DNA from 3 places in the Nocardiopsis sp. iso_25 genome. Region 3 is predicted to be linked to each of the others. Evidence: riboswitches for the same ligand, from Rfam matches in the RefSeq annotation. Region 3 holds a riboswitch; each other region holds the start of a gene.
What was found. A riboswitch is a leader RNA that binds a small molecule or an ion and turns the genes downstream of it on or off. The one in region 3 is predicted to bind cobalamin.
Positions count from the first base shown of each region.

Region 1: linked by a shared signal. The riboswitch ahead of AC0VX6_RS15935 (ABC transporter substrate-binding protein) and the one ahead of AC0VX6_RS11890 (VWA domain-containing protein) in region 3 are both predicted to bind cobalamin.
Region 2: linked by a shared signal. The riboswitch ahead of metE (5-methyltetrahydropteroyltriglutamate--homocysteine S-methyltransferase) and the one ahead of AC0VX6_RS11890 (VWA domain-containing protein) in region 3 are both predicted to bind cobalamin.

Region 1 covers NZ_CM149667.1:3,665,112-3,667,365, reverse strand. The annotation lists gene AC0VX6_RS15940 (FecCD family ABC transporter permease) at 1-208, opposite strand, end outside; gene AC0VX6_RS15935 (ABC transporter substrate-binding protein) at 217-1,257, opposite strand; cobalamin riboswitch at 1,282-1,461, opposite strand; gene AC0VX6_RS15930 (threonine ammonia-lyase) at 1,603-2,254, shown strand, end outside.
Region 2 covers NZ_CM149667.1:1,801,108-1,803,361, reverse strand. The annotation lists gene metE (5-methyltetrahydropteroyltriglutamate--homocysteine S-methyltransferase) at 1-1,408, opposite strand, end outside; cobalamin riboswitch at 1,574-1,734, opposite strand; gene AC0VX6_RS07850 (polysaccharide deacetylase family protein) at 2,015-2,254, shown strand, end outside.
Region 3 covers NZ_CM149667.1:2,760,364-2,762,617, reverse strand. The annotation lists gene cbiT (precorrin-6Y C5,15-methyltransferase (decarboxylating) subunit CbiT) at 1-612, opposite strand, end outside; cobalamin riboswitch at 663-804, shown strand; gene AC0VX6_RS11890 (VWA domain-containing protein) at 839-2,254, shown strand, end outside.

The DNA of each region.
Region 1 (2,254 bases), 900 kb from region 3:
GGTACACGTCGGACACCGACAGCCGCTCGTAGCCGACCAGGACCGACACCAGCAGGGTCGCGGCCAGGACCAGCAGGGCCACCGCCAGCCCGGCCGCGCGGGCGTGGGCGCCGACGAGCACCCCGGAACCGTCGGCGGCGGCCCGCAGCCGACGCCGGACCCCCGAGGGCACGGTCGTCACGGGCCTCCCGGCCGTATGGGGGGCCATCGGCCCGCCTACCCGAACAGGCCGGGGTGCAGGATCCGGGCGACCGTCTCCACTGCGGCCGCGCTGCGCACACCCGCGGAGCGGTCGGCGAAGGTGAACTCCTCCACCTGCCCCTCGGTGACCGCGGTCAGGTTGGCCAGCACGGGGTCGGCCGTGATCCGTTCCACGTCCGGGGCGGCGTCGGCGGCGGTCATCCGGGCGTCGCAGCACACGTCGACCAGGATGAAGTCGGGGTCGCGCGCGATCACGTCCTCGACCGCCACGTCGTGGTTGCGCCCGCCGTCCAGGTCGGCGAAGGCGTTGACGCCGCCGGCCAGCCGGATGATCTCGGTGGAGAAGTCCTGCCCGCCCGCCACCCGGAACCCCTGGTCGCTGGGGCGGCCGACCATCACCGTGGGCCGGTCCTCCTCAGGCACGCGGCCCTCCAGGGCCCGGGCGACCCCGCCTATCGTGCCCTCCATGTCCGCGACGACCTCCTCGGCGCGCTCGCGCGCGTCGAACAGCGCGCCCAGATCCCGCAGGTCGGCGTAGACGCTGTCCATCGTCACCGAGGCCGGGTCGATGGTCGCGTCGGTGCGGCCGTCCCCGCTCGGGCACAGCGGCGCCGGGATCCAGCTGCCGACGCCCAGTTCGCGCAGGGAGGCCCGCGTGCCGAGGTTCTCGTCGGTGAACACGTCGTTGAACCCGGCGAGCACGAAGTCGGGCCTGTGGTTGAGCAGCTCCTCGCGGCTGGGCAGGTTGGGGTAGTACTCCTGTCCGGCCTGGGCGTCGGCGTACTCCTCCAGGACGGCGGCGTCCAGGAACGCCGTCCCCACCAGGCGGTCGCTGAGGCCCAGCGCGTGGGCGGTCTCGATAGCGGGCTGGTAGGCGGCGAACACCCGTTCCGGCGGGCTGTCCGCGGCCACGTCGACGCCGCAGTTGCGGATCGTCTCCCCGGCGGCCTCGGGGGAGGGGGCGGCGCCGCCGCAGGCGGTCGCGGCCAGGAGCAGGGCGAGGGCGGCGCAGACGGGCAGGCGGTACCGGACCGCGCGTGCCCCGGTGGGCTTCACGAACAAACCATCCTTCGTGGTCTGATGACGCGGACGGTCGCAGCCGGTCTCCTGGCTCCCGGAGTCGGGCTTCTGCCCCGCGCCCCCACCCTTCCCGGGCCGTGTCCGGCCCAGTGGCGTGCGGGAGGCGCCCTCCGGTCACAGTGGCGAGGACCGCGCCGGACTTCCACCGGCTTCCCGTGCACTGCGACGTCGACGATATGGACTTGTGCTGACAGTCAACCGGCCACGGTAGTGCACGCGCGTTCCTTCCGCGAGACCCGCTCCCCTCCCGGCCGACGGCCGCGGCCCCGCGGGCCGCCGGTCCGCACGCGTGGCCGGTCCGGGACCGGGAACAGGGAACGCATGGAACTGATCACGGTGGAGGACGTCCGCGCCGCTCAGGAGCGCCTGCGCGGGGAGGTGGTGCGCACCCCGCTGACGGCGGGCCCCGCCGGAGGGCCGCCGTTCCTGCTCAAACCCGAGAGCCTCCAGCCCACCGGTGCCTTCAAGCTGCGCGGTGCCACCAACGCCGTCGCCCTGCTCGACCCCGCCCGGCGCCGCAGCGGTGTGGTGACCCACTCCTCGGGCAACCACGGCCAGGCGCTCGCTTACGCCGCCGCCCGGCAGGGGGCGCCCTGCACCGTCGTCGTCCCCGAGGGCGCGCCCGGGGTGAAGGTCGACCGCATGCGCGCCCTGGGCGCCCGCATCGTCGTGGTGGCCCCCCGGGAGCGGGAGGCCACCGCGCGGCGGCTCCGGGACGAGGAGGGGCTCACCCTCGTCCCGCCCTTCGACGACCCGCGCGTCATCGCGGGCCAGGGCACGGTCGGCCTGGAGATCCTGGAGCAGTCGCCCGGGGTCGCGACCGTCGTCGTGCCCGTGGGCGGAGGCGGGCTCGCCTCGGGGGTGGCCACCGCCGCGCTGGCCGCCGCGGGCCCGCGCCGCGTCCGCGTCGTGGGGGTGGAGCCCGAACTGGCCGCCGACGCCGCCGAGAGCCTGCGCACCGGGAGTCTGGTCG
Region 2 (2,254 bases), 960 kb from region 3:
CCTTGTAGGTGTCCTCGGCCAGTTCCCCCCTGCGGTGCGCGGCGCGGGCGCGGCGCAGCTCGGCGGTCTGGGGGAAGGAACCGATGGTGGTCGTGGTGAGCGGGGTGTCGGTGGGCCTGCCGCGCTCCCGCGGGCGCTCGTAGGCGTCCGGGCCCAGGGCGTCGAGGCGGGCGCGCACGCGCGCGTCGGTGAAGGCGGGGGGACGGACGCCGCCCCGACCGGTGTACTCGGCCTCGGCCCCCTCGGACAGCACGCGGCCGAGCAGAGCCGTCTCCCGGGCCTTCTGCCGGGCGAAGGCCAGGGCCCCGCGCAGCTCGGGGGCCAGGGAGGTCTCGGCGTCCAGGTCCAGGGGCACGTGCAGCAGGGAGCAGGAGGTGCTCACGGTCAGCTCGTCGGTGAGGGCCAGCAGGGTGCCGAGCGCGGCGACGGCGGCCGGGATGTCGGTGCGCCAGACGTTGCGTCCCTCCACCACGCCCGCGACCAGGCGGGTGGCGCCCAGGCCGGAGATCCGCACCAGGTCGTCCACGCCCTCGTCGTCGGTGACCAGGTCCAGGCCGACCGCCTCGACCGCGGACTCCTTGAGGACGCGCAGGGCCGCGGAGCCGATGGAGCCGAAGTAGGTGGACACCAGCAGGGAGGGCCGGTCGGTGACCGCGCCCAGGCGCTGGTAGGCGCGCTCCAGGTGGCCGACGGCGGCGCGGCCCTCGTCGGTGGCCAGGATCGGCTCGTCCAGCTGGACCTCGGTGGCGCCCGCGGCCCGCAGGTCGCCGAGGAGCTGGGCGTAGGCGTCCAGGAGCTGGTCGAGCAGCTGGACCGGTTCCCAGCCCTCGGGGGCGCCGTCGGCGGGCTTGGCCAGCAGCAGGAAGGTGAGCGGGCCGACCAGGACCGGGCGGGTGTGGAAGCCCGCCTCGGCGGCCTCACGGAACTCGGCGACGGGCTTGTCGCCCACCAGGCGCGGACGCGTGCCGGGCGAGAGCTCGGGGACCAGGTAGTGGTAGTTCGTGTCGAACCACTTGGTCATCTCCAGCGGAGGGGCGCCCTGCTCGCCGCGGGCGAGCGCGAAGTAGCGGCGCAGCTCCTCCTCGCGGTCCGGCGCCGCGGCGGGCGGGGCGAAGCGGGAGGGGACCAGGTCGAACAGGACCGCGGTGTCCAGCACGTGGTCGTAGTAGGAGAACGTGTTGGAGGGGATGTCGTCGACACCGGCCTCGCGCAGCTGGGCGTAGACGCCCAGGCGCAGGTCGGCGGCGACCCCGTCCAGTTCCCGGGCGGTGGTGCGGCCCCTCCAGTGGGACTCGCAGGCGCGCTTGAGCTCGCGGTCGGGGCCGATGCGCGGGTAGCCGTGCACGGTCGAGCGCACGGAGGGACGTGGTCCGCCCGGGGCCGCGGAAGGCGCGGGGGTCGTGGTCATGAGCTTCTCTCCCTCGTCGAAAGCCGGGTACCGGCCGCGGGGAGGAGAAGAGGGGCGGGCACGCCGACGGACGCGCCGCGGGCGCGCACCGGACCTGCCACCGCCTCCGGCCCTCCCTCGGGGCGCGGGACCGCCGGCGCCGCGGGTGCGTCGCCGGGTGGAGGCAGGTCTTCGGACTCGGGGGCGCGGGCGGTGCGGACACCGCTCCTCCTACTGGCCGCCGCTTCCCGGTTTCCGGTCTCGGCGACCGGCACTACCAGTGCTCATGGCGGCGTTCGTTCCCCCATACCGCTGCGGGGCAGTCCCGGACTCGCACCGGGTTCCCTCTTGCGACATGGTTCCGCCCCGTTCGTTCCGGGCCGGGCCCGGGACGCGGGGGTGGATCATGTACCTTCCACGGCTGCAAGTATAGGGAGGGCCCCCTTCGCCCATGCACCCGGCGTGCGGCCCCATGCGCACGGTCCGGACGGTGAGAACCCCCGTCCTTCGGCCGGCGTCACACACGAAGTCAAGCGTTGCGCGGGTGAGCCCTCTCTGCTCCCCGCGGACGTTCGTCTGAGCGATGAACGTGGAGATTCCCTCGTGAATAAGCAGTCCCGCCTCGCCATGGCACCGGACCACCCCCTGATCACGGTCGTGGTAGCCCTGGCGGTCCTGGCGGGCATGGTGTTGTTCGCCACCCGCTCCTCCGGAGAGCCCGAGCCAGGGCCGCGGACGCAGGGAGCGCCGCTCTCCGAGAGCGAGCCGCCTCCCCCGGCCTCCGGCGAGCCCGACGGGCTCACCGAGGTGGACGCGGCCGCCGTGGCGGGCGTGGAGGAGGCCGAGCTGCCCTACGACGGGGAGATC
Region 3 (2,254 bases):
GCCCGCGCCGACCAGCAGGGCGGCGACCGCGGCGGGGGTGGCGCCGTCGGAGGAGAGCACCAGGACGCGGTGGCCGGGGGCGAGCTGGCGCAGCAGCAGGCGGGGGTCGCGGCCGACCAGGCCCACCACGGCGCAGCGTTCGGCGGGCCAGCCCATGCGGGCGCGGGCCAGGGCGACCGAGGAGACGGCGGGCTCCACCCGCACGGCGTCCGCGCCCAGCAGGTCGATCAGGGTGGTGGCGATACCGGACACCAGGGGGTCGCCGGAGGCCAGCGCCACTGTGGAGGGGGTGTCAGGGGAGGCGCTGCGGGTGGAAGCGGTGTCGGCGGAAGCGGGGCCGGCGGACGCGCCGCCGGTGGACGCACTGCCGGCTGAGACGGCGTCGAGTGAGGCCAGCAGTGGCGGCAGGCCCTCGCGCAGGGGTGAGGGCCAGGCCCGGCGGCGCTGCCGGGGCCGGTCGGGGAGCATCGACAGATGCCTGCGCCCGCCCAGCACGGTGTCGGCGGCCAGGACGAGTGCGCGCAGCCGCTCGGGCAGACCGGACCAGCCGTCCGCACCGATGCCGACGACGGTGATCCTGGGTTCGGGGGGAGGGGGCGCGTCATCCTTCATTCCTCGGACGCTATCGTGGCGGCAGGCGTGAGGTGCCCCAACGGCCCAGCCATCGGAAACGGTGGGGACGGCCGACGGGGAGAATCTGGGAAGCCCGGTGAGACTCCGGCACAGGCCCGCTGCGGTGAACCGAGCCTTCCGTCCAGGAAGGACCCGGCAAGTCCGAAGACCGGCCTCGCGCCCGTCCCTTACCGATGGCGACATGAGCGGGAGCCTCTACATGCCATTGCGGTCACCGCACTACCCCTTTTCCGCGATCGTCGGCTGCGACGCCGAGGAACTCGACGACCTGGGCCTGTCCCTCGTCCTCACCAGCGTCTCGCCTGAGATCGGCGGCGTCCTGGTGCGCGGCGAGAAGGGCACCGCCAAGTCCACCGCGGTCCGCGCCCTGGCCTCCCTCCTGCCGCCCGTCGACGTCTACCAGGGCGACCGGTTCTCCGTGGACCCCGCCGACCCGGCGCAGCACTCCCCCGACGGGCCCTTCGGGTCCGGCACGGCCGTGGAGAGCCGCCCGGTGCGCCTGGTCGAACTGCCCGTCGGCGCCACCGAGGACCGCGTCCTGGGCTCCCTGCACCTGGAGCAGGCCCTCACCCACGGCAGGGTCGCCTACGAACCCGGTCTGCTGGCCCGGGCCCACCGCGGCATCCTCTACGTCGACGAGGTCAACCTCCTGCACGACCACCTGGTGGACCTGCTCCTGGACGCCGCCGCCACCGGCCGGGTCACCGTGGAGCGCGACGGGTTCTCCGTGGAGCACGCGGCCCGGTTCCTGCTCATCGGCACCATGAACCCCGAGGAGGGCGAGCTGCGCCCGCAACTCCTGGACCGGTTCGGGCTCACCGTCGAGGTCGCCGCGCCGTCCGAGCCCGCGACCCGCGCCGAGGTGGTGCGCAGGCGCATGTCCCACGACGCCGACCCCGCCGCCTTCGCCGGTCGCTACCACGAGGCGGAGAAGGCCCTGGCCGAACGCATCGCGGCGGCCCGGGAGGCGCTGGGCCGGGTGCGCCTGTCCGAGGCGGCGCTGCTGAAGATCGCCGAGGTGTGCGCGGCCTACGACGTGGACGGCCTGCGCGCCGACATCGTGACCGCGCGCACGGCGATGGCGCACGCGGCCTGGGCGGGCCGTACCCGGGTCACCCGGGCCGACATCCGCCGCGCCGCCACGCTCGCCCTGCCGCACCGGCGCCGACGCAACCCCTTCGACGCGCCGGGACTGGACGAGGAGCTCCTGGACCGGATCCTGGGCGACGAGGAACCGCCGCCCGACCCCCCGGAGCCGCCGGGCCCGCGGGGAAGCGACGACGGCGACGGCTCCGAAGCCCCGTCGGACGCACAGGACCCACAGGACCCCTCCGACGACGCCGGTCCCCCGGATCGCTCCGGGGGCGCCGGGGACGCCGAGACACCCGGCGCCGAAGAGGCCGACCGGGAGCACTCCCCCGCCTCCGCCGAGCACGCCCCCGACGACGCCGAGGACGACTCCCCCGAGCACCGCCCCTCCGGCGCCCCACCGGCCACCGCCAGGGCCGCCGCCCCCTACCGGACCCGGCTGCTCACCGTGCGGGGCTCCGGCGAGGGCGCCGACGGCAGGCGCAGCCGGGCCGTGGGCACGCGGGGCCGCCGGATCGGCGCCGCCGCGCCC